3 regions of the Enterobacter sp. MGH 24 genome follow, and region 1 is predicted to be linked to each of the others. Evidence: predicted binding sites of a transcription regulator. Region 1 holds the regulator's gene; each other region holds the start of a gene.

Region 1 (7,109 bases):
CGGAAATTTTAAGCATGCGCCGTAAAATGTCGGACGCGCTCTCCCCGATATGCCGCGTCTGGCTGGCAATATACTGATAGAGTTCGTCATCAACTTCGATTGTTTTCATCTTAATCCAGTGCGATTTCTTATCTGAATACAAGTCATTGGGATTATAAGGTCAAATCCCAACAGCGGATAGCGTCAAACCTGGTTGGCAGCAAAAGTCAGATTAAACTGGAACCTTGCAGCCGGGCGGCAGAATGGTCAACATGATACCCTAACCTGACATACGTAAAAAAAGAACTTTGCCATGAAATTGAATACCCGAGCGCAAACTGCACAATCGCCGAACAATAATTCTCCCATCGTACTCGTTCACGGGCTTTTTGGCAGTCTGGATAACCTGGGCGTGCTGGCGCGCGATCTGGTTACCGACCACGATATTTTACAGGTCGATATGCGCAATCACGGTCTTTCCGGGCGTTCCGACGAGATGACCTACGCGGCGATGGCGCAGGATCTGCTGGATACGCTGGATGCACATAGCCTGCAGAAGGTAACGCTGATCGGACATTCCATGGGTGGCAAAGCGGTGATGGCCCTGACGGCACTGGCCCCGGACCGTATTAGCGGCCTGGTGGTGATTGACGTCGCGCCCGTGGATTATGACGTCCGTCGTCATGACGAGATTTTTGCCGCCATTAATGCGGTCACAGAAGCGGGTGTCGCGACACGTCAACAGGCGGCTGCCGTCATGCGTGAGCATCTTGATGAAGAAGGCGTCGTGCAGTTCCTGCTGAAGTCGTTTGTTGACGGGCAATGGCGTTTTAACGTGCCGGTGCTCTGGGACCAGTACAACAATATCGTGGGCTGGGAAACGGTACCTGCCTGGCCACACCCTACCCTCTTCATTCGTGGCGGTAACTCTCCTTACGTAACCGACGCGTACCGCGACACGCTGCTGGCCCAATTCCCGCAGGCTCGCGCCCACGTGATTGCCGGCGCCGGGCACTGGGTGCATGCGGAAAAACCGGATGCCGTACTGCGCGCCATTCGCCGCTATCTCGCTGATACTGCAAATTGATTAAAAAGAAAGCGACTGGAAGGCTGCGGGCTTCCAGTCGTTGGCGTGCCGTTTTTGGTGATGTATGATGGCGCGCTTATCGCCCGGGCATTAGCAGGGCGGCGTGTTTCCCCCGAAGTCTCAGAATCATGGCCAAAGAACAAACGGACCGTACGACACTAGATCTGTTCGCGAATGAGCGTCGCCCGGGACGACCCAAGACGAATCCGCTTTCGCGCGATGAACAGCTGCGTATCAATAAACGCAACCAGCTTAAACGCGATAAAAATCGTGGGCTTAAGCGTGTCGAACTGAAGCTTAACGCCGACGCCGTCGATGCACTGAACGAGCTGGCTGACGCGCGAAATATCAGCCGCAGCGAACTCATTGAAGAGATGTTGATCGCCCAGCTTGAGACGTTACGCAGCCAGGCATAAGTCTGAAAATTCCCTTTATCGCCCTTTTCATGTAGCACAGAGTGCAGTCCTGCGCGATAGCTGTTTCCGCAGGGTTGCCAGTTCTGCTATTATTGCCCTTATCCGTGGCCGAATTGCGCCACCATACTATTAAGTTTCAAGAGGTTATTTTACTCATGGCAATCATCGGCATTTTCTTTGGCAGTGATACCGGCAATACCGAAAATATCGCAAAAAACATTCAAAAACAGCTCGGTAAAGACGTTGCTGATGTGCATGACATCGCCAAGAGCAGCAAAGAAGATCTGGAAGGCTATGACATTCTGCTGCTGGGTATTCCTACCTGGTACTACGGTGAAGCCCAGTGCGACTGGGATGATTTCTTCCCGACCCTGGAAGAAGTGGACTTCAACGGTAAGCTGGTGGCCCTGTTTGGCTGCGGCGATCAGGAAGACTACGCTGAGTACTTCTGTGACGCGCTGGGTACTATCCGCGACATCATTGAGCCGAATGGCGCAGTGATCGTCGGCCACTGGCCAACTGCCGGTTACCACTTCGAAGCGTCTAAAGGCCTGGCCGATGACGATCACTTCGTGGGTCTGGCCATCGACGAAGACCGTCAGCCAGAACTGACTGTCGAGCGCGTTGAGAAGTGGGTTAAGCAGATCCGTGAGGAACTGCACCTGGACGATATTCTGAACGCCTGATTTTTATCGCGGCGCAGCGGCGGCTGCGCCCGTGCTCCAGGTCAAACCGATTAAATTAATCGCTACAATCTTTTAACTTTTTCGCCCAGACCTGTACAATGTCTCCCTGATAAAATGTGGTTTTCCATTGAGCAAGTTTGTTGGTGATACCCCATTTTTATAAGCATATTTTGCCTGAGACTTGCAGTTTTCATTTAGCCATGGCAGTTCTATAATGAGACACATTATCCCAGGTGCATTTTCTGTCACTTCCTACAGAAGTGAATCGTTTAGCAACAGGACAGATTCCGCATGACTGACAACAATACCGCATTAAAGAAGGCTGGCCTGAAAGTTACGCTTCCTCGGTTAAAAATCCTTGAAGTGCTTCAGGGTCCAGACAATCACCATGTCAGTGCGGAAGACCTTTATAAACGTCTTATCGACATGGGTGAAGAGATTGGGCTGGCTACCGTCTATCGCGTGCTGAACCAGTTTGATGACGCGGGCATTGTTACCCGTCATAATTTCGAAGGCGGTAAATCTGTTTTCGAACTGACCCAGCAGCAGCACCACGATCACCTGATCTGCCTCGATTGCGGCAAGGTCATTGAATTTAGCGATGATTCCATTGAATCACGCCAGCGTGAAATCGCGGCGCGTCATGGCATCCGCCTGACCAACCACAGCCTGTACCTTTATGGTCACTGCGCTGAAGGCGATTGCCGCGAAGACGATCACGCGCACGACGCGAAATAATCAGTATTCATACTCTGAGCCAGCCGCAAGGTTGGCTTTTTTTTTGCCAAAAAAATGCCCGGTGGCGCTGCGCTTACCGGGCCTACGGGCTATGACACCTTTGTAGGCCCGGTAAGCGCAGCGCCACCGGGCGTAAAGCAACTTATTTATTGTTGTTGCGTATCTCGTTCCAGATCTTATCGCAACGCTTCGCCACTTCCTGATCGTTACCGGTTTTACGCGCCTGAATACAGGCCTGGTAATCCATCACGCGGACATTTTCCTGCGTCGCAAACTGCTCATGCGCTTTCTCTTTCTTCAGCACATTCAATACGCTCTGACAGGCTTCAATCTTCTCTGGCGATCCTTCAGCGGTATTGATGCACGCGCTATACGCCTCCTTCAGGCGGGAATCTTCTTTGGGTGCCTGAGTCTGAGCACATGCCACCAGACCTGACGCCAGCAGCGCGATAGTTACGATTTTTTTCATCATGTACAGTCTCCGGTCCGGCGGGCGCTAACCCGCCGGACAATTCATCAGAAGATGGTGAACGGTGCGATAACCATGAATTTCACGTCACGTTCATCCTGGAAGATGTTTCCGTAACCGCCCGCGTAGCTCGGGATATCGGAGTGGTTGTCATACTGAGTGAAGTGCAGTTTGAACATTGTGCCTTTCGCACGGCCATCCTGCAGGGTATAGATAGCATCGAGGCTGTAGGAAGACTCTTTCAGGCGATAGTTTGGATCGTAGTAGGCGTCCGGTGTTGCCATATCGGCAGGTTTTGCATCCCAGGCGTAAGCGTAAGATGCGCCCACCGCCCAGCCAGGCAGGTTCCAGTTTTTCAGGTCATACATTGCGCCGAAGAAGACCGCTTTCTCGCCGTCGGCGTTGAAGTCGGAACGGTTATCCCACCAGATATCAAGACGACCGTTGGAGGAGGCATAGGTCGGGGTCATACGCTGCAGGAAGTAGCCCTGCTGCCCTTCCGCCTTCACCCATGTGCCCTCCAGACGTAAATCAACCTGACCGACCTTGTAGCCGAAAGTTAACGCCTGCAGCCACGCGGTGCCGTCATAAATGTCATTGACGCCGCCGTTACTGACTTTATCGCGCGTACCGTAGAACTGGTAGCTGGTGCTCAGCGGGCTACCCGCGACATCGAATTTATAGCTGGCCTTGGCAAAGTACTGATCGATATAGCCTTGTGCCTGACCGAATGCCGCTTCAAGCACCAGATCGTTTTTGAAGTCGTACTTCGCGCCCAGCGAGTGCAGATAATCGACTTTGGTTTTTTTATCATTCTGGTAGAACTTGTCCATCTCGATGTGCCACGGCGCTTTGTACTCGTTGGTCCACATATAGGAGAAGCTCAACGCACCCGCATCACCGTAGTCAAAGTTAGCCCCGGCTTCCGCACCCTGATAGGTACCCGGCATAAAGCTCCAGTGCGGCGCTAACAGGGTCTGGCCAGTTGGCTGAATATAACCACCGCGCGCCCATACCGGACCGTATTTAAATTTCGCGGCGGCTTTGTAAAGGCTGATACCGCTCTTATCCCCGGACCAGTCTTCTTTATACGCTTTGTTGCTGGAGGAGAAGGCAATTTCGTTCGGATGGCCGCTGTCGCCGTTTTCCGCCATTTCAATCGCGGTGAACGCAGCAATATCCAAACCGAACATATCTGCGGCATAGCCTGACTGGAAGTCCAGGTTGGCGTTCCAGGTGGAATGAGAAAGGTTGGTTTTATATTTGTCTTCAGTGACGTCTTTACGGTCACGTTCACGCTGCCAGTAATAGATACCGCCCGTGAGGGTAGAATCGTCGATGAAGCCCGCGGCTTTCGCCTCTGGTGTCACCACCAGGCCCGACATTGCTGTCACACCGGCAATAGCCAGCGCCAGCGCACTACGTTTGCCACTGAACGTACGCATAGATTATTCCTCTTTGACGAATTAAAACGCCTGAAACGGCGTAAATAAAAAAGACCAAATGGTCAGGGGTAGTTTTAAATACCCTCGAATTAACTACCGTCTTTAGGTTATTTTTCGCGACGCGAATTATCAATGCTTTTTAGCGGACAAAAGTCAGGATTATGACGAAGTGCACATAATTGGTAGTGATTTGTAACATTTACAGGAAGGCGAGGAATGACGGGGAATTATCAGGTATTTCAGTGGATAGACGTGAGTTCTCTTTCCTTTTTTATCACCTTTTTGATTTTCGTAATGACACAAACTTTTTTTTAAAAAATAAGTAGCACCTCATTGACCTGATATTTTCATGATGTCGCTTTAGGCCCTTGCTTAATACCCTGATCGTTAAATAAAAAAACGCCGCATAATGCGGCGTTTGTCTCTCATTGACCAGAGCAGCAATATTATTCGCCGATCTTTGTCCAGGTATCACGCAGACCTACGGTACGGTTAAATACCGGTTTTTCCGCCGTGCTGTAACGGCTGTCCAGGCAGAAGTAACCTTCACGTTCGAACTGGAACGCTTTGCCCGCTTCAGCGGCTTTCAGAGAAGGCTCCGCATAACCCTGCTTGATCACCAGAGATTCCGGGTTGATGGTCGCCAGGAAGTCTTCCGCAGCTCCTGGGTTAGGCACGCTGAACAGACGATCGTACAGACGAATTTCTACCGGCAGCGCGTGGGATGCGCTCACCCAGTGAATAACGCCTTTCACCTTGCGGCCGTCTGCCGGATCTTTGCTCAGGGTCTCGGCGTCGTAAGAACAGAAGATGGTAGTGATATTCCCTTCTGCATCTTTCTCTACGCGCTCGGCTTTGATGACGTAGGCATTACGCAGACGCACTTCTTTACCCAGCACCAGACGCTTGTACTGCTTGTTGGCTTCTTCGCGGAAGTCAGCGCGGTCAATCCAGATATCACCGCTGAACGGCACGTCACGGCTTCCCATTTCCGGTTTGTTCGGATGGTTAGGCATGGCAACCAGCTCGCTTTCACCCTGCGGATAGTTTTCGATAACCAGTTTCACCGGGTCGATCACCGCCATCGCGCGTGGGGCGTTTTCGTTGAGATCTTCGCGAATGCAGGACTCCAGGGAAGCCATCTCAATGGTGTTGTCCTGCTTGGTCACGCCGATGCGCTTGCAGAACTCACGAATAGAGGCGGCAGTGTAACCACGACGGCGCAAACCAGAAATGGTAGGCATACGCGGGTCATCCCAGCCTTCAACGTGCTTGTCGGTCACCAGCAGGTTCAGCTTACGCTTGGACATCACGGTGTATTCCAGATTCAGACGAGAGAACTCGTACTGGCGCGGATGCACAGGAATGGTGATGTTATCCAGTACCCAGTCGTACAGACGACGGTTGTCCTGGAATTCCAGCGTACACAGGGAGTGAGTAATACCTTCCAGCGCATCGCTGATGCAGTGGGTGAAGTCGTACATCGGGTAGATGCACCACTTGTTGCCGGTCTGGTGGTGTTCTGCGAACTTGATGCGGTACAGCACCGGATCGCGCATCACGATGAACGGAGACGCCATGTCGATTTTGGCACGCAGGCACGCTTTGCCTTCTTCGAAGCCGCCGGCACGCATTTTTTCAAACAGCGCCAGGTTCTCTTCCACGCTGCGATCGCGGAACGGGCTGTTTTTTCCCGGCGCGGTCAGCGTACCGCGATATTCACGGATTTCATCTGCAGACAGTTCATCAACATACGCCAGACCTTTATTGATCAGTTCAACCGCGTAGGCGTACAGCTGATCGAAATAGTCAGAGGAGTAGCAGATATCGCCAGACCAGTTGAAGCCCAGCCATTGCACATCATTCTTGATGGACTCAACGTATTCGATGTCTTCTTTTACTGGGTTGGTATCATCGAAACGCAGGTTGCACTGTCCCTGGTAGTCTTGCGCAATGCCAAAGTTCAGGCAAATGGACTTCGCATGCCCGATATGCAGGTAGCCGTTCGGCTCCGGCGGGAAGCGGGTATGAATTGTGGTGTGCTTACCACTGGCCAGATCTTCATCGATGATCTGACGAATAAAGTTACTCGGGCGGGCTTCTGCCTCACTCATCGTGGATTCCTCAAAGCGTAAACAACGTATAACGGCGTATGATCTTATAAGCCGGACGTAGTGACAACCCTTAGTTACGGAAAATACGTCTCTGATGAAAATAATGGGGGCATTTGCTGCAAAAAAAAGCGGCGGAGGATATCCCCCGCCGCTTAAGGCATGACTCTACTCAGGA
Region 2 (7,109 bases), 1.7 Mb from region 1:
CCGAACAGGTAGAAGCTGCCGTTCGCCTGCTTGATGAAGGGAACACCGTGCCGTTTATTGCACGCTATCGTAAGGAAGTCACCGGCGGTCTGGACGACACGCAGCTGCGTAACCTGGAGACCCGTCTGGGCTATCTGCGCGAGCTGGAAGAACGTCGTCAGGCGATCCTCAAATCCATCGGCGAACAGGGCAAGCTGACCGGCGAGCTGGAAAGCGCCATTAACGGTACCCTGAGCAAAACCGAACTCGAAGATCTCTATCTTCCGTATAAACCAAAGCGCCGCACGCGCGGGCAGATTGCGATTGAAGCGGGCCTTGAGCCGCTGGCCGACCTGCTGTGGAACGAGCCGTCCCATGACCCGGAAACCGAAGCGGCGAAATTTATCGACGCCGACAAAGGCGTAGCGGACACCAAGGCCGCCCTCGACGGCGCGCGCTACATTCTGATGGAGCGCTTCGCCGAAGACGCCGCCCTGCTCGCTAAAGTGCGTGATTACCTGTGGAAGAATGCCCACATCGTCTCTACCGTCGTCGCGGGTAAAGAGGAAGAAGGCGCGAAATTCCGTGACTACTTCGATCACCACGAACCGATCTCCACTACGCCTTCACACCGCGCGCTGGCGATGTTCCGCGGCCGCAACGAAGGCGTGCTCCAGCTCTCCCTGAACGCCGACCCGCAGTTCGACGAGCCGCCGAAAGAGAGCCACTGCGAGCAGATCATTATCGACCATCTTGGCCTGCGCCTGAACAACGCCCCGGCGGACAGCTGGCGCAAAGGCGTGGTGAGCTGGACCTGGCGCATCAAGGTGCTGATGCACCTCGAAACCGAGCTGATGGGCACCGTGCGCGAGCGCGCCGAAGACGAAGCGATCAACGTCTTCGCCCGTAACCTGCACGACCTGCTGATGGCTGCTCCTGCTGGCCTGCGCGCCACCATGGGTCTCGATCCGGGTCTGCGTACCGGCGTGAAGGTCGCCGTGGTTGACGGCACCGGCAAGCTGGTTGCCACCGACACCATTTACCCGCACACCGGCCAGGCGGCGAAAGCGGCCGTCGTGGTGGCGGCGCTGTGCGAAAAATACAACGTGGAGCTGGTTGCCATCGGTAACGGTACGGCCTCACGCGAAACCGAGCGTTTCTACCTCGACGTGCAGAAGCAGTTCCCGAAAGTGACGGCGCAGAAAGTGATCGTCAGCGAAGCGGGGGCATCCGTCTATTCCGCGTCCGAGCTGGCGGCGCAAGAGTTCCCGGACCTGGACGTTTCCCTGCGCGGCGCGGTCTCGATCGCTCGCCGCCTGCAGGATCCGCTGGCGGAGCTGGTGAAGATCGACCCGAAATCCATCGGCGTGGGCCAGTATCAGCACGACGTGAGCCAGACGCAGCTGGCGCGCAAGCTGGATGCTGTCGTGGAAGACTGCGTAAACGCCGTCGGCGTTGACCTGAACACCGCCTCCGTTCCGCTGCTGACCCGCGTGGCGGGCTTAACGCGCATGATGGCGCAGAACATCGTCGCCTGGCGTGATGAGAACGGTCAGTTCCAGAACCGTCAGCAGCTGCTGAAGGTGAGCCGTCTGGGGCCAAAAGCCTTTGAGCAGTGTGCGGGCTTCCTGCGCATCAACCACGGCGATAACCCGCTGGATGCCTCTACCGTTCACCCGGAAGCCTATCCGGTTGTCGAGCGTATTCTGGCCGCCACCCAGCAGGCGCTGAAAGACCTGATGGGCGACAGCAGCGCCCTGCGCAACCTGAAAGCCGTTGATTTCACCGACGACAAATTTGGTGTTCCAACCGTCACCGACATCATCAAAGAGCTGGAAAAGCCGGGCCGCGATCCGCGTCCTGAGTTCAAAACGGCGACCTTTGCTGACGGCGTGGAAACCATGAACGACCTGCTGCCCGGCATGGTGCTGGAAGGCGCGGTGACCAACGTCACCAACTTTGGCGCGTTTGTGGATATCGGCGTGCATCAGGACGGTCTGGTGCATATCTCATCCCTCGCCGACAAGTTCGTTGAAGACCCGCACACCGTGGTCAAAGCGGGCGACATCGTGAAGGTCAAAGTGCTGGAAGTGGATCTGCAGCGCAAGCGTATCGCCCTGACCATGCGTCTGGACGAGCAGCCGGGCGACACCAACGCGCGTCGTGGCGGCAATGGCGGTGGTCGCGAGCAGCAGCGCCCGGCCGCGAAGGCCGCGAAACCTCGCGGACGTGATGCACAGCCTGCAGGCAACAGCGCGATGATGGATGCGCTGGCGGCAGCGATGGGTAAGAAACGCTAAGGTTGTCAACGCCCGGTGGCGCTGCGCTTACCGGGCCTACGCTTTTGTAGGCCGGGCAAACGCAGTGCCGCCCGGCAAGCAGGCCGCAGCGAATTAAAATAAATAGGATGTAGCCATATTTAAACCACGAATTATCACCCCGTTAACAAATACTCCCCTTTTCGTTTTCCTGGCAATTCAGCAAATATTGAGCAAGGTCAAACAGGCCGTAAATTAATACCGCAAACAACATTCCGTCACAGTTTTAATATTGCTGATAAAAACTATTCTCATTATCATCCCATAGTAGATAATTTAACCTTTCGTGGAATCAGGCGTTATGCAATTCACTCCAGACAGTGCATGGAAGATTACCGGTTTTACCCGCGAAATTAGCCCGGCCTATCGGCAAAAGCTGCTGTCGCTGGGCATGCTGCCCGGCTCGTCATTCCAGGTCGTGCGCGTGGCGCCGCTAGGTGACCCGGTTCATATCGAAACCCGCCGCGTGAATCTGGTGCTGCGTAAGAAAGACCTCGCGTTAATTGAAGTCGAAGCCTTATCCCGATAACAAGCCAGCGGTTTCAGTGAGTCTAAAAAAAATGAAAAAGTTAACTATTGGCTTAATTGGCAATCCTAATTCCGGCAAGACCACCCTTTTTAACCAGCTGACCGGAGCCCGCCAGCGCGTGGGCAACTGGGCGGGCGTGACGGTTGAGCGTAAAGAGGGCCAGTTCACGACAACGGACAGCCAGGTGACGCTGGTTGACCTTCCCGGCACCTACTCCTTAACCACCATTTCGTCGCAAACTTCGCTGGATGAGCAGATTGCCTGCCACTATATTCTTGGCGGCGACGCGGACCTGCTGATCAACGTGGTCGACGCTTCCAATCTCGAACGTAACCTTTATCTGACGCTGCAGTTGCTGGAGCTGGGGATCCCCTGCATCGTGGCGCTCAACATGCTCGACATAGCGGAGAAACAAAAGCTGCGTATCGACGTCGATGCCCTCTCCGCGCGCCTGGGTTGCCCGGTCGTTCCGCTGGTCTCGACGCGCGCTCGCGGTATTGATGCGCTGAAGCTGGCCATTGACCGTCACCAGGGTAATCGCGACATTGAGCTGGTGCATTACGCACAGCCTCTCCTGCGCGAAGCCTATGTGCTGGCGCAGGAGATGGACACAAGCATGCCTGCGAAACAGCGCCTGTGGCTTGGTCTGCAGATGCTGGAAGGGGATATCTACAGCCGCGCTTACGCCGGGCATGCGGCAGATAAGCTGGACGCGACGGTAGCTCGTCTTAGCGACGAGCTGGACGACCCGGCGCTGCACATCGCCGATGCACGTTACCAGGCCATCGCCTCGATTTGCGACGTGGTCAGTAACGCCCTGACGGCAGAACCCAGCCGCTTTACGGCGGCGGTGGATAAAGTGGTGCTTAACCGCTTCCTCGGTTTGCCCATCTTCCTGCTGGTGATGTACGTGATGTTCCTGCTCGCCATTAACATCGGCGGCGCACTCCAGCCTATTTTCGACGCCGGTTCCGTCGCGATCTTCGTCCACGGTATTCAGTGGGTGGGTTACACCCTGCACTTCCCGGAATGGTTAACCATCTTCCTCGCGCAGGGGATCGGCGGCGGTATCAACACCGTTCTGCCGCTGGTGCCGCAGATCGGCATGATGTATCTGTTCCTCTCGTTCCTGGAAGATTCCGGCTACATGGCGCGCGCCGCGTTCGTGATGGATCGTCTGATGCAGGCGCTGGGTCTGCCGGGTAAATCCTTCGTCCCGCTGATTGTCGGCTTCGGCTGTAACGTGCCGTCGGTGATGGGCGCGCGCACGCTTGATGCGCCGCGTGAACGTCTGATGACCATCATGATGGCGCCGTTTATGTCCTGCGGTGCCCGTCTGGCCATCTTTGCGGTCTTTGCCGCAGCCTTCTTTGGCCAACAGGGCGCGCTGGCGGTCTTTTCGCTGTATGTGCTGGGTATTGTGATGGCGATCCTCACCGGTCTGATGCTGAAGCACACCATCATGCGCGGTGAAGCGTCACCGTTTGTGATGGAGCTGCCGGTGTATCACGTGCCACATCTGAAAAGCCTGGCGATCCAGACCTGGCAGCGCCTGAAAGGCTTTGTGCTGCGCGCCGGTAAGGTGATTGTCATCGTCAGCATTTTCCTGAGCGCGCTGAACAGCTTCACCCTCAGCGGGCAGGCGGCAGATAACATCAACGACTCGGCCCTCGCCTCCGTCAGCCGCGTCATCACGCCCGTTTTCAAACCGATTGGCGTGCATGAGGATAACTGGCAGGCAACCGTCGGGCTGTTCACCGGTGCGATGGCAAAAGAGGTGGTTGTCGGCACCCTGAACACGCTTTATACCGCTGAGAACATTCAGGAACAGGAATTTAATCCGGCAGAGTTTCATCTCGGTCATGAACTGCTGGGTGCCGTAGAGGAGACCTGGCAGAGCCTGAAAGACACCTTCAGCCTGAGCGTGCTGGCGAACCCAATTGAAGCGAGCAAAGGCGACGGTGAAATGGCGACGGGAGCCATGGGCGTGATGAGCGAGAAATTTGGCAGCGCGTCCGCGGCCTACAGCTACCTCATCTTTGTTCTGCTCTACATTCCGTGCATCTCGGTGATGGGGGCGATTGCCCGCGAGTCCAGCCGCGGCTGGATGGGCTTCTCCATCCTGTGGGGGTTAAACATTGCGTACTCGCTGTCGACGCTCTTTTATCAAACCGTTAACTTCAGCCAGCATCCGCGCTACAGCCTGGTCTGCATTCTCGCGGTTGTGCTGTTTAACATAATAGTGCTCGGTCTTCTGCGGCGGGCACGCAGCCGCGTCGACATCGACCTGCTGGCAAACCGTAAAACCGCCGCGACCTGCTGCAGCAGCCCGGCGGGCGACTGTCACTAAGGAGCACACCATGGCATCGTTGATTCAGGTTCGTGATCTGCTGGCACTGCAAGGGCGAATGGAGGCGAAACAGCTGAGCCTCAGCCTGCATACGCCGCAGCCGATGATCGATGCCATTCTGGAAAGACTGGAAGCCATGGGGAAAGCCGTGCGGATTCAGGAAGACGCGGACGGTTGTCTCTCCGGCAGTTGTAAAAGCTGTCCGGAAGGAAAGGCCTGTCTCAGGGAGTGGTGGGCACTGCGTTAATCAAGCCAGGCATCGCTGCCTGGCTTTATCGTATTACTTGTAGACGTCCGCCGTTGCGCGTACGTTTTTGGTCTGTTTTTCAGCGCTGGTGACGACGTAGTACGTTCCGCCCAGCTCATCCGCTTTCTTCGACAGCTCTTTTCTCGCGTCCATCGGCGCGGTGGTGTCAGACGTAGAAATCTCACCAATTTTCGTCAGATTCATGCCGGCAACTTTATCTTTTTCCAGCTCTTTTGCCGCAAAGACGCCAAATGACAGTGACCCAATAACCAGAGAAGTGACAATACCTGTAACAAGTTTCATAACCTGACTCTCCATAGGATTGTTGTTTTGATTATCGTAGGCAGAACAACCGCAACGACATCAGGAGTATGGTTGCGGTGTGTAACTTTTTCCAGGCTGGATAGAAAATAATCAGTCTAAACGTTGACTTAACGCAATCAGCGCTGAACAAAATTCCGTCGGATGAGAGATAAACGGGGCATGCGCGGCTTTGGCAATGATTTGCGATTCACTGTCCGGCCAGAGTGAATCCAGCAGCGGAACCACTTTGCGCGGCACAATCCCGTCGAGGTAACCGTAGATACGCAGGTGTGGCACCGTCAGAGCTGCCAGCGGCTCGCGCAGGTCAACCGTTTTCAGGAGCTCAAGACCCCCGTTAAGCACCTCAACCTCCGGCATCGGCAGCGAAAGCACGGTCTGCTTCAGCGTGCGGGCATCCTTACGCGCGGTGTCAGTGCCCATTGTCTGCAATGCCAGGAACCGCTCTACGGTCCGCTGGAAATCGTCGCTCAGCTGCTGCTGGAAGCCCGCCAGCACGTCAGGTTTGATCCCTGGCCACGCGTCCTGCGCGCTAAAACAGGGCGACGACGCCACCGTCACCAGCGCTTTTACGCGGTCAGGCCGCGACAGCGCAATCTGGCTCGCCACCAGCCCGCCCAGGCTCCAGCCCAGCCAAACCGCGTTTTGCGGCGCAGCGTCCAGAACCTGCTGCGCCATCTCATCTAGCGATAACGCGCCAAAACCGCGGCTGCGGCCAAAGCCGGGTAAGTCCACCAGATGCAGCGTGAAATGCGAGGCTAGTTCCTCACGTATGCAATGCCATATCTCCGCATTCAGGCCCCATCCGTGCAGCAGCACAAGATGGCAATTTCCTGTCCCTACGGTCTGCCACCACAGCGTCTTCATCAGTTACTGTTCTCTTTTTTCACATGGAGGTTGCACATGCTAACAGCACCTGGGTTGTGCTGGCTATGCAGAATGCCGCTGGCGCTCAGCCGGTGGGGCGTCTGCTCCGTCTGCACGCGATCGCTGGAATGGCGTATTGGGATCTGTCCACAATGTGGTTTACCGGCCACAAATCCCTCTTTGCCCTGTGGCCGTTGCCTGAAAAAATCCCCGCCATGGAGCGCGCTGGTGGCCGTGAATGATTATGTTCCACCGTTGAGCAGGCTGATTCACGCGCTGAAGTTTTCCGGGCAGAGTTCGCTGGCTCAGCCCCTTGCCCGCCTGCTGTTGCTGGCGGTTTTGCAGGCACGGCGTCATCGCGCACTGCCGAAAGTCGATCTGGTGGTGAATGTCCCCTTATACCGACGTCGGCACTGGCGGCGCGGCTATAACCAGAGTGACCTGATTTGCCGCCCCCTCGCCCGGTGGCTCGGCTGTCGGTACGATGCCAGGGCGCTT
Region 3 (7,109 bases), 1.6 Mb from region 1:
CCCCTTTGGTTACCCAGTTGTAGAGCATCTCACTGGATTTGTAGCCGTGAACGTCCGGGCTTGGCAGCAGAGAACCGTAGAACCCGGTAGCCTGCGCTTTGGACAGCTCGCTTACGGCGTCAACGCCGTTGATGCCAATCCCGATCACGTCAGGCGCTTTGAAGCCCTGGCCTTCCGTCGCACGAACCCCACCCAGCACGGTGTTGTCGTTCATGCCGACCACCAGCCAGTGTTTGACCTCCGGGTGCTGGACCAGCATAGAGTTCGCGGCGTCGAAAGCCCCCGGAATATCGTTGGATTTAGTTGGGACTTTGTAGATCTGTTTTTCCGGGAAGCCGGCCGCTTTCAGCGCGTCCATTGAACCGGTAGTACGACGACGTGCAGTGTCCAGCTCGTCAGCGGTGATAGCCATCACCGCGGTCTCTTTGACATCCCAGCCGCGTTTCTGCATCTCTTTATAGAGTTCCTGGCCCTGGCGTTCGCCGATTTTGGTTGCCGCCATCATGACCAGCGGTACGCTGTCCATCGGTTTGCCTTTGGCGTTAACGAACTGATCGTCAACCGCGATGACCTTCATATCGTAACCGCGCGCTTTCGCCGCGATTGCCGATCCCAGCTTTGGATCCGGGGTACAGATAACGAAACCTTTTGCGCCGCTGGCCGCCAGGCTGTCGATGGCGTTCAGGGTTTTTTCACCGTCAGGCACGGCGATTTTAATGACTTCAAAACCTAAATCTTTCCCGGCTTTATCGGCGAATTTCCACTCAGTCTGGAACCAGGGCTCTTCGGGCTGTTTTACCAAAAAACCAAGTTTTAAATTCTCAGCGATAGCGGATTGTGACATAACGGCAGCCAGACCGATGGCCGCCAGCGCTTTAGTAAATTTGTGCATGGTAAACTCCAGCTTTAGCATTCTTTTCTGTAGGGAATATGTGCGTGCTTCTTATTTAATCGGACTTAAAACAAGGCATTAGCGCTTACCTCGTCATAAGCGTTATTGCTGGTGATAGTTTTAGCGGGAAATTAATCATCCATAAGAGAGCCCCATCACACCGCAGAATTACAGTAATTGCGTACATAAATTCAGCGAAAAATGACATAAAAAAGGCAGGATTTGTCAGACAAATGGAATGGGGTTAAGCAGAATTATCCATAAGATTAGCTAAGATATCCCTGATCCTCCTCAGCGGGCAAAACGACACCTGGCGTTAAAGGGGTTTAATATGTTTTTCATCAAAAATGCATGAGTCACCTGAAAAACCGCTATTTCGCAGAAATTGATTTAGCGCAATTTTATTGGCACATCATATATTCGAAACGATTAAACCGTATTTCTCTTTTTCTCGGAGTAATATTCCAACTTAATATTTCCGAAAGAGTAACCATGTATCTCAGCAACAAAAACCGTTAACTATCAGTCCATTAAACAATGTTTAATTCATGGCTAGCTAATTGCATTTCTGTACTATATTAAAGTTTGTAATGTATGGTAAACACAGCCTAATTAAGAGTTTTCTTAGACCAAAGACAAGGGTATGCTTATTTATATCGAACACAGGAAGTGAATTTCGGTCGACTTCGGTCACGGCAGTATCTGTATTTCTGCTCTTTTCTTCGTATTTGCCTGACGCTCAGGTTATGCAACGGACATCACGTCCCACAGTCAATAAGGATATGAGTATGGCTACCCCAACGATGATGCAAAAACTTAACGCGCAGATGAACCTTGAGTTCTACGCCTCGAATCTGCACCTTCACTTAAGTGCGTGGTGTGCCGAGAATAGCCTCACGGGATCTGCCACATTCTTTCGCTCTCAGGCGCAAAGCAACGTCACCCATATGATGCGTGTCTTTAACTTCCTGAAAGCCGCAGGGGCAAATCCTGTCGTTAAAGCCCTTGATGGGATCAATGAAAACTACTCTTGCCTGGAAGAGCTGTTTCAGAAAACGCTTGAAGAGTATGAACAGCGCTGCAGCACGCTCAGCAAGCTGGCCGATGAAGCCAAAGCGCAGCAGGACATTACGACGCTTAAATTCTTACGCGATATGGACAAAGAGCAGCAGCAGGACGGCATGCTGCTGAAGACGCTGGCGGATGAGATCCATAATGCGCAGCAGGCGGGTTTATGTCCTGAGCAAACCGACCGTCATCTGCTCGACATTGTGGCGGTGCAGCACCACTGAGTTTTTTAATCTGCTCCAACCGGGCTGAGGGTTTCCCAGGAATTTATTAACCTGAAGCGATGAATTTTGTATCAGTCAAGTGAATAACTTACAGCGATGTCCTGGTCCGGCGGTCATGTCGTTACAGAGTAGCAAGGAAAATGAAGTGAACGGAATGACCACCACAGCCGTATGTTCCCCCTCACCACAGCCCTCTCCCTCAAGGGAGAGGGAGTCGTCCGTGCAGGCATTGTTTTGTGGGGATCCCTCCTCCCACCTGAGGCAGGATTCCTTTTCCCCTCTCCAACCTCCTGCTTTTGCTGAAATTTAACAATTCAGATCTGGCTCCCAATGATTAACCACACAACGTGTGATGATTTATTTAGTTACATAATCATTGACGAGGGAGCATCATGATCACCATTGAGTTTGTTGTTATTCTCCTCTGCCTGCTGACGGGTACGCGTTTCGGCGGTATGGGGCTTGGGTTAATCAGCGGTATTGGTCTTTTTATTTTATGTTTTGTCTTTGGTCTGCAACCGGGTAAGCCGCCGGTAGACGTTATGCTGACCATCCTCGCGGTGATTGGTTGTGCCGCTACGCTGCAGACCGCCGGCGGCCTCAACGTCATGATGCAGTTTGCTGAACGTCTGCTGCGCAAACACCCGCAGCACATCACCCTGCTCGCCCCTTTCACCACCTGGATGCTGACCTTTCTGTGCGGCACCGGGCATGTGGTCTACACCATGTTCCCCATCATTGCGGATATCGCCCTGAAAAAAGGGATCCGCCCGGAGCGCCCCATGGCCGTGGCCTCGGTGGCATCACAGATGGCGATTACGGCTTCCCCCGTTTCCGTTGCCGTCGTGTCGCTGGTCTCCATCCTGGCGGCCCAGCATGGGATCGGCCACGCGTGGGGGATCCTGGAAATTCTCGCCGTGTCGGTTCCCGCTTCGCTTTTCGGCGTGGCCATTGCGGCCCTGTGGAGTTTACGCCGCGGAAAAGATTTGGCTGATGACGTGGAGTTTCAGGAAAAGCTGAAAGATCCTAAGCAGCGCGAGTTTATCTACGGCGGTACGGAGACGTTAATGAATCAGCGTTTCCCTAAACAGGCCTACTGGTCCACGTGGATTTTCTTTGCCGGTATTGCCGTGGTTGTCCTGCTGGGGGCATTCCCTGAACTGCGCCCCGCCTTTGAGCTGAAAGGCAAAATGACGGCGCTGTCGATGAACCTTGTCATTCAAATGATGATGTTAATTGCGGGCGCCGTGATGCTGATGGCCTGTAAGGTCAATGCGTCGGCGATTTCCAACGGTGCGGTGTTTAAGGCCGGTATGGTGGCGATCTTCTCGGTGTTCGGCGTGGCGTGGATGAGCGATACCTTTTTCCAGGCGCATCTTGATGAGCTAAAGCTGGCGCTGGAAGGCGTGGTGAAAAGCCACCCGTGGACGTATGCCATTGTGCTGTTTCTGGTGTCAAAACTGGTGAACAGCCAGGCGGCTGCGCTGACGGCCGTTGCGCCTATGGGCCTGATGCTCGGCATCGACCCGAAAATGCTGATCGCCTTTTTCCCGGCGTCATACGGCTATTTTGTCCTGCCGACCTATCCAAGTGATTTGGCCTGCATCGGATTTGACCGTTCAGGCACGACCCGCATCGGCAAATTTATCATCAACCACAGCTTTATTCTGCCAGGGCTGATTGGGGTAAGCTGCGCGTGCGCGGCGAGCTACCTGCTGGTCCAGACGTTCTTCTAACCGCATCAAAGGGCGACACATGCCGTCGCCCATTTCCCTGCTTTAGTGGGACTCACCCTGCGGGGTGAATCGCAGCTCAATCAGCGCGATGGCTTTCTGGATCGCACGAAGCGTGACCGGGTCAGCGGCAGCAGGATGGCTGGCGAAATCGATGTTTTTCAGCTGCGTAGACATCTTCTCGCGCACTTCAACCGGCGCAATCACGTCCAGAACATCAAGAATTTGTTTGATCACCAGCTGACAGGCGACAACGTCAGAGACCAGTTCCTGATCGGCGCTCAGGTTTTGTGACATGGGGGTTTTCTCCTTATTTAAAGGCCGCCATAGTATCAAAACACGCCCCCTGACATCTTCCCTTCGTCGCCTGCAGGCACAAAAAAACCCGCCGAAGCAGGTTTTTTTATCAGAACATGGCGCCCGGCGGCACGTCTTTGAACGTGCGGCAGTAATTGGCCCACATGCTTTTCAGGATTTTGCGCAGTTTCACGATGGTGCTCCATTAACTTGTTATACAACTTTATCGTCAACGTGCTTATAATATGACCATTATCACAAAAATCAACATTTTTGTGATGCACATCACATTTCTATCAGGGCATGGTCTGAAAGCGCTGACCTTTGACCCGTTGCGAAGAGTGAGGGCAGATTGTCCGGCTATTCCAGGCATTGCAGTGGGCATCTGCGGGTACGATAACGTATTTCCATCCACTCAGAGCGAACCATGAAAAGAGTCATTGTAGCCGGCACAATCCTGCTGCTCGCGGGGTGTAGTATCAACCGCCAGGCTGAAGTCAGCAGCCTCGACGCGCCGAACGGCATCGTCCGCCTCGACTACGGCCAGGCAGCGCTGCAAAATGCGTATTCCGATGAGTATGTAAATAACGGCACGGCGGCAAAAGCGTGTCAGAGTATGGGGTATGCCACAGCCTCAGCCTATGGTCAGCCCATTAAAACCTGCACCCTGACGAGCGGCTCTTTGTGCCTGAACGAGAGCGTGACTATCCAGTATAAATGTATGGGCTACGCCGTTAACCCTAAGTCAAATAATCCGTGGTATTAATCGAAGCTGCCAGCGCGTGCTGGCGGTTTATTTTATTACGAACAAAAACAATTCTCATTATTAGGTTATAAAAATCGCCAATGCGTTTTATTCCCATTCGTATTTTAAATAAATAAAATAAAAATTTTACGTTTTGCAAATAATTAAATAACAAATTATAGTGTCGCTCATTGTGAACCAGAAATAATAATCCGGAGCGTCACCATGCTGAAAACTGAAATGATCGACAAGCTCAACGCACAAATGAATCTTGAGCTTTTTTCATCCCTGCTCTACCAGCAGATGAGCGCGTGGTGCAGCTATCACAGCTTCGAAGGCGCGGCTGCGTTTCTGCGTCGTCACGCTCAGGAAGAGATGACCCACATGCAGCGTCTGTTTGATTATCTGACGGATACGGGCAGCCTGCCGCGCATTGAAACCGTGACGTCACCGTTTGCCGAGTATAATTCTCTCGATGAACTGTTCCGCGCCACCTACGAGCACGAGCAGCTGATCACGCAGAAAATTAACGAACTGGTTCATGCCGCGATGACCAGCCAGGATTATCCAACCTTTAATTTCCTTCAGTGGTACGTCGCTGAACAACACGAAGAAGAGAAGCTGTTTAAATCCGTGCTGGATAAATTATCTCTGGTGGGGAAATCCGGCGAAGGTCTTTACTTTATTGATAAAGAACTTTCCACTCTCGATACGCAGAATTAATTTCAGCGCGGTGCCGGTTTCCGGCACCGCGTTAATTGACCTTCCCTCCCCCGCATCTAAATACCCATTTTATTCCCCGTACGCCCTGTTTACGTCACGCCTGACCGTCGCCCCACGTCGTCGAATTGCCGGCAGCGCAATACGTAAACCTTTCATTACACCCCTTGTAACGGTGGTTTGACGAATTACCCCTTTTGCCTTACTCTGCGCCGCAGATTTATTCGCGGTTAAGCATCGTTGTAGAGGAAAGCGTGAAAAACAGAACCCTGGGAAGTATTTTTATCGTCGCCGGAACGACGATTGGCGCAGGAATGCTGGCAATGCCCCTGGCAGCCGCGGGCGTGGGATTTAGCATGACCCTGCTGCTGCTGGGCACGCTCTGGGCGCTGATGTGCTACACCGCCCTGCTGCTGCTTGAGGTTTACCAGCACGTGCCCGCCGACACCGGTCTGGGTTCGCTTGCGGCACGCTATCTGGGACGCTACGGCCAGTGGATAACCGGCTTTAGCATGATGTTCCTGATGTACGCCCTGACCGCCGCCTATATCAGCGGCGCCGGGGAACTTATCGCCTCCAGCGTCAACGACTGGTTTGGCTCTGACATTACCCCGGCGACGGGGGCTATCTTCTTTGCGCTCATCGGCGGCGGCGTGGTCTGCGTGGGGACATCGCTGGTCGATCTGTTTAACCGCTTTCTGTTCAGCGCCAAAATTCTCTTCCTGATTATCATGCTGGTGCTGCTGGCGCCGCACGTGCACAAGGTCAACCTGCTGACGCTGCCGCTGGAAAAAGGGCTGGCGCTTTCCGCGATCCCGGTCATTTTCACCTCGTTTGGCTTCCACGGCAGCGTGCCGAGCATCGTCAGCTATATGAACGGCGATATCCGCAAGCTGCGTCGCGTCTTTGTAATCGGCAGCGCGATCCCGCTGATCGCCTATATTTTCTGGCAGCTGGTGACGCTGGGCAGCATTGACTCCTCAACCTTTATTGGGCTGATGGCGCAACACGCTGGCCTGAACGGTTTTTTGCTGGCGCTGCGCGAAGTCGTCACCTCCCCGCACGTGGAGCTGGCGGTACACCTGTTTGCCGACCTGGCGCTGGCAACCTCGTTCCTGGGCGTGGCGCTCGGCCTGTTTGATTACCTGGCCGACCTGTTCCAGCGTCGCAATACCGCGGCTGGACGGTTGCAGACGGGGGCCATCACCTTCCTGCCGCCGCTCGCTTTTGCGCTGTTTTACCCACGCGGGTTTGTAATGGCGCTGGGCTATGCGGGGGTGGCGCTCTCTATCCTGGCCCTGCTGCTCCCTTCCCTGCTGGCGTGGAAAAGCCGCCAGCAGCATCCTCAGCAAGGATATCGCGTGGCGGGCGGAAAACCGCTGCTGTGCGTTGTGTTTGGCTGTGGGGTGGTGATTATTCTGGTGCAGGTG

Evidence for each region. Region 1 encodes Fur, which represses iron uptake genes when iron is present. Its sites were predicted from a motif close to ATAATAATGAGAACNACTATCAA; they were not measured.
Region 2: feoA (ferrous iron transporter A) is a predicted target of Fur. The motif match lies at 2,536-2,558, and genes of this name have one in related genera.
Region 3: ftnA (non-heme ferritin) is a predicted target of Fur. The motif match lies at 5,022-5,044, and genes of this name have one in related genera.

Annotation. Positions count from the first base shown of each region.
Region 1 covers NZ_KI535657.1:2,739,668-2,746,776, reverse strand. Annotated here, with positions in the region: gene seqA (replication initiation negative regulator SeqA) at 1-109, opposite strand, end outside; gene ybfF (esterase) at 293-1,066, shown strand; gene ybfE (LexA regulated protein) at 1,195-1,482, shown strand; gene fldA (flavodoxin FldA) at 1,638-2,168, shown strand; gene fur (ferric iron uptake transcriptional regulator) at 2,460-2,906, shown strand; gene chiQ (ChiQ/YbfN family lipoprotein) at 3,049-3,375, opposite strand; gene chiP (chitoporin ChiP) at 3,423-4,820, opposite strand; gene glnS (glutamine--tRNA ligase) at 5,267-6,934, opposite strand.
Region 2 covers NZ_KI535657.1:1,070,184-1,077,292, forward strand. Annotated here, with positions in the region: gene L370_RS16635 (Tex family protein) at 1-2,279, shown strand, start outside; gene feoA (ferrous iron transporter A) at 2,599-2,826, shown strand; gene feoB (Fe(2+) transporter permease subunit FeoB) at 2,858-5,176, shown strand; gene feoC ([Fe-S]-dependent transcriptional repressor FeoC) at 5,187-5,423, shown strand; gene L370_RS16615 (YdgH/BhsA/McbA-like domain containing protein) at 5,457-5,726, opposite strand; gene bioH (pimeloyl-ACP methyl ester esterase BioH) at 5,838-6,611, opposite strand; gene gntX (DNA utilization protein GntX) at 6,648-7,109, shown strand, end outside.
Region 3 covers NZ_KI535657.1:4,292,850-4,299,958, forward strand. Annotated here, with positions in the region: gene araF (arabinose ABC transporter substrate-binding protein AraF) at 1-892, opposite strand, end outside; gene L370_RS01920 (non-heme ferritin-like protein) at 1,681-2,184, shown strand; gene L370_RS01915 (anaerobic C4-dicarboxylate transporter) at 2,577-3,920, shown strand; gene L370_RS01910 (DUF2766 family protein) at 3,963-4,214, opposite strand; gene azuC (stress response protein AzuC) at 4,324-4,407, opposite strand; gene yecR (YecR family lipoprotein) at 4,642-4,980, shown strand; gene ftnA (non-heme ferritin) at 5,185-5,682, shown strand; gene tyrP (tyrosine transporter TyrP) at 5,994-7,109, shown strand, end outside.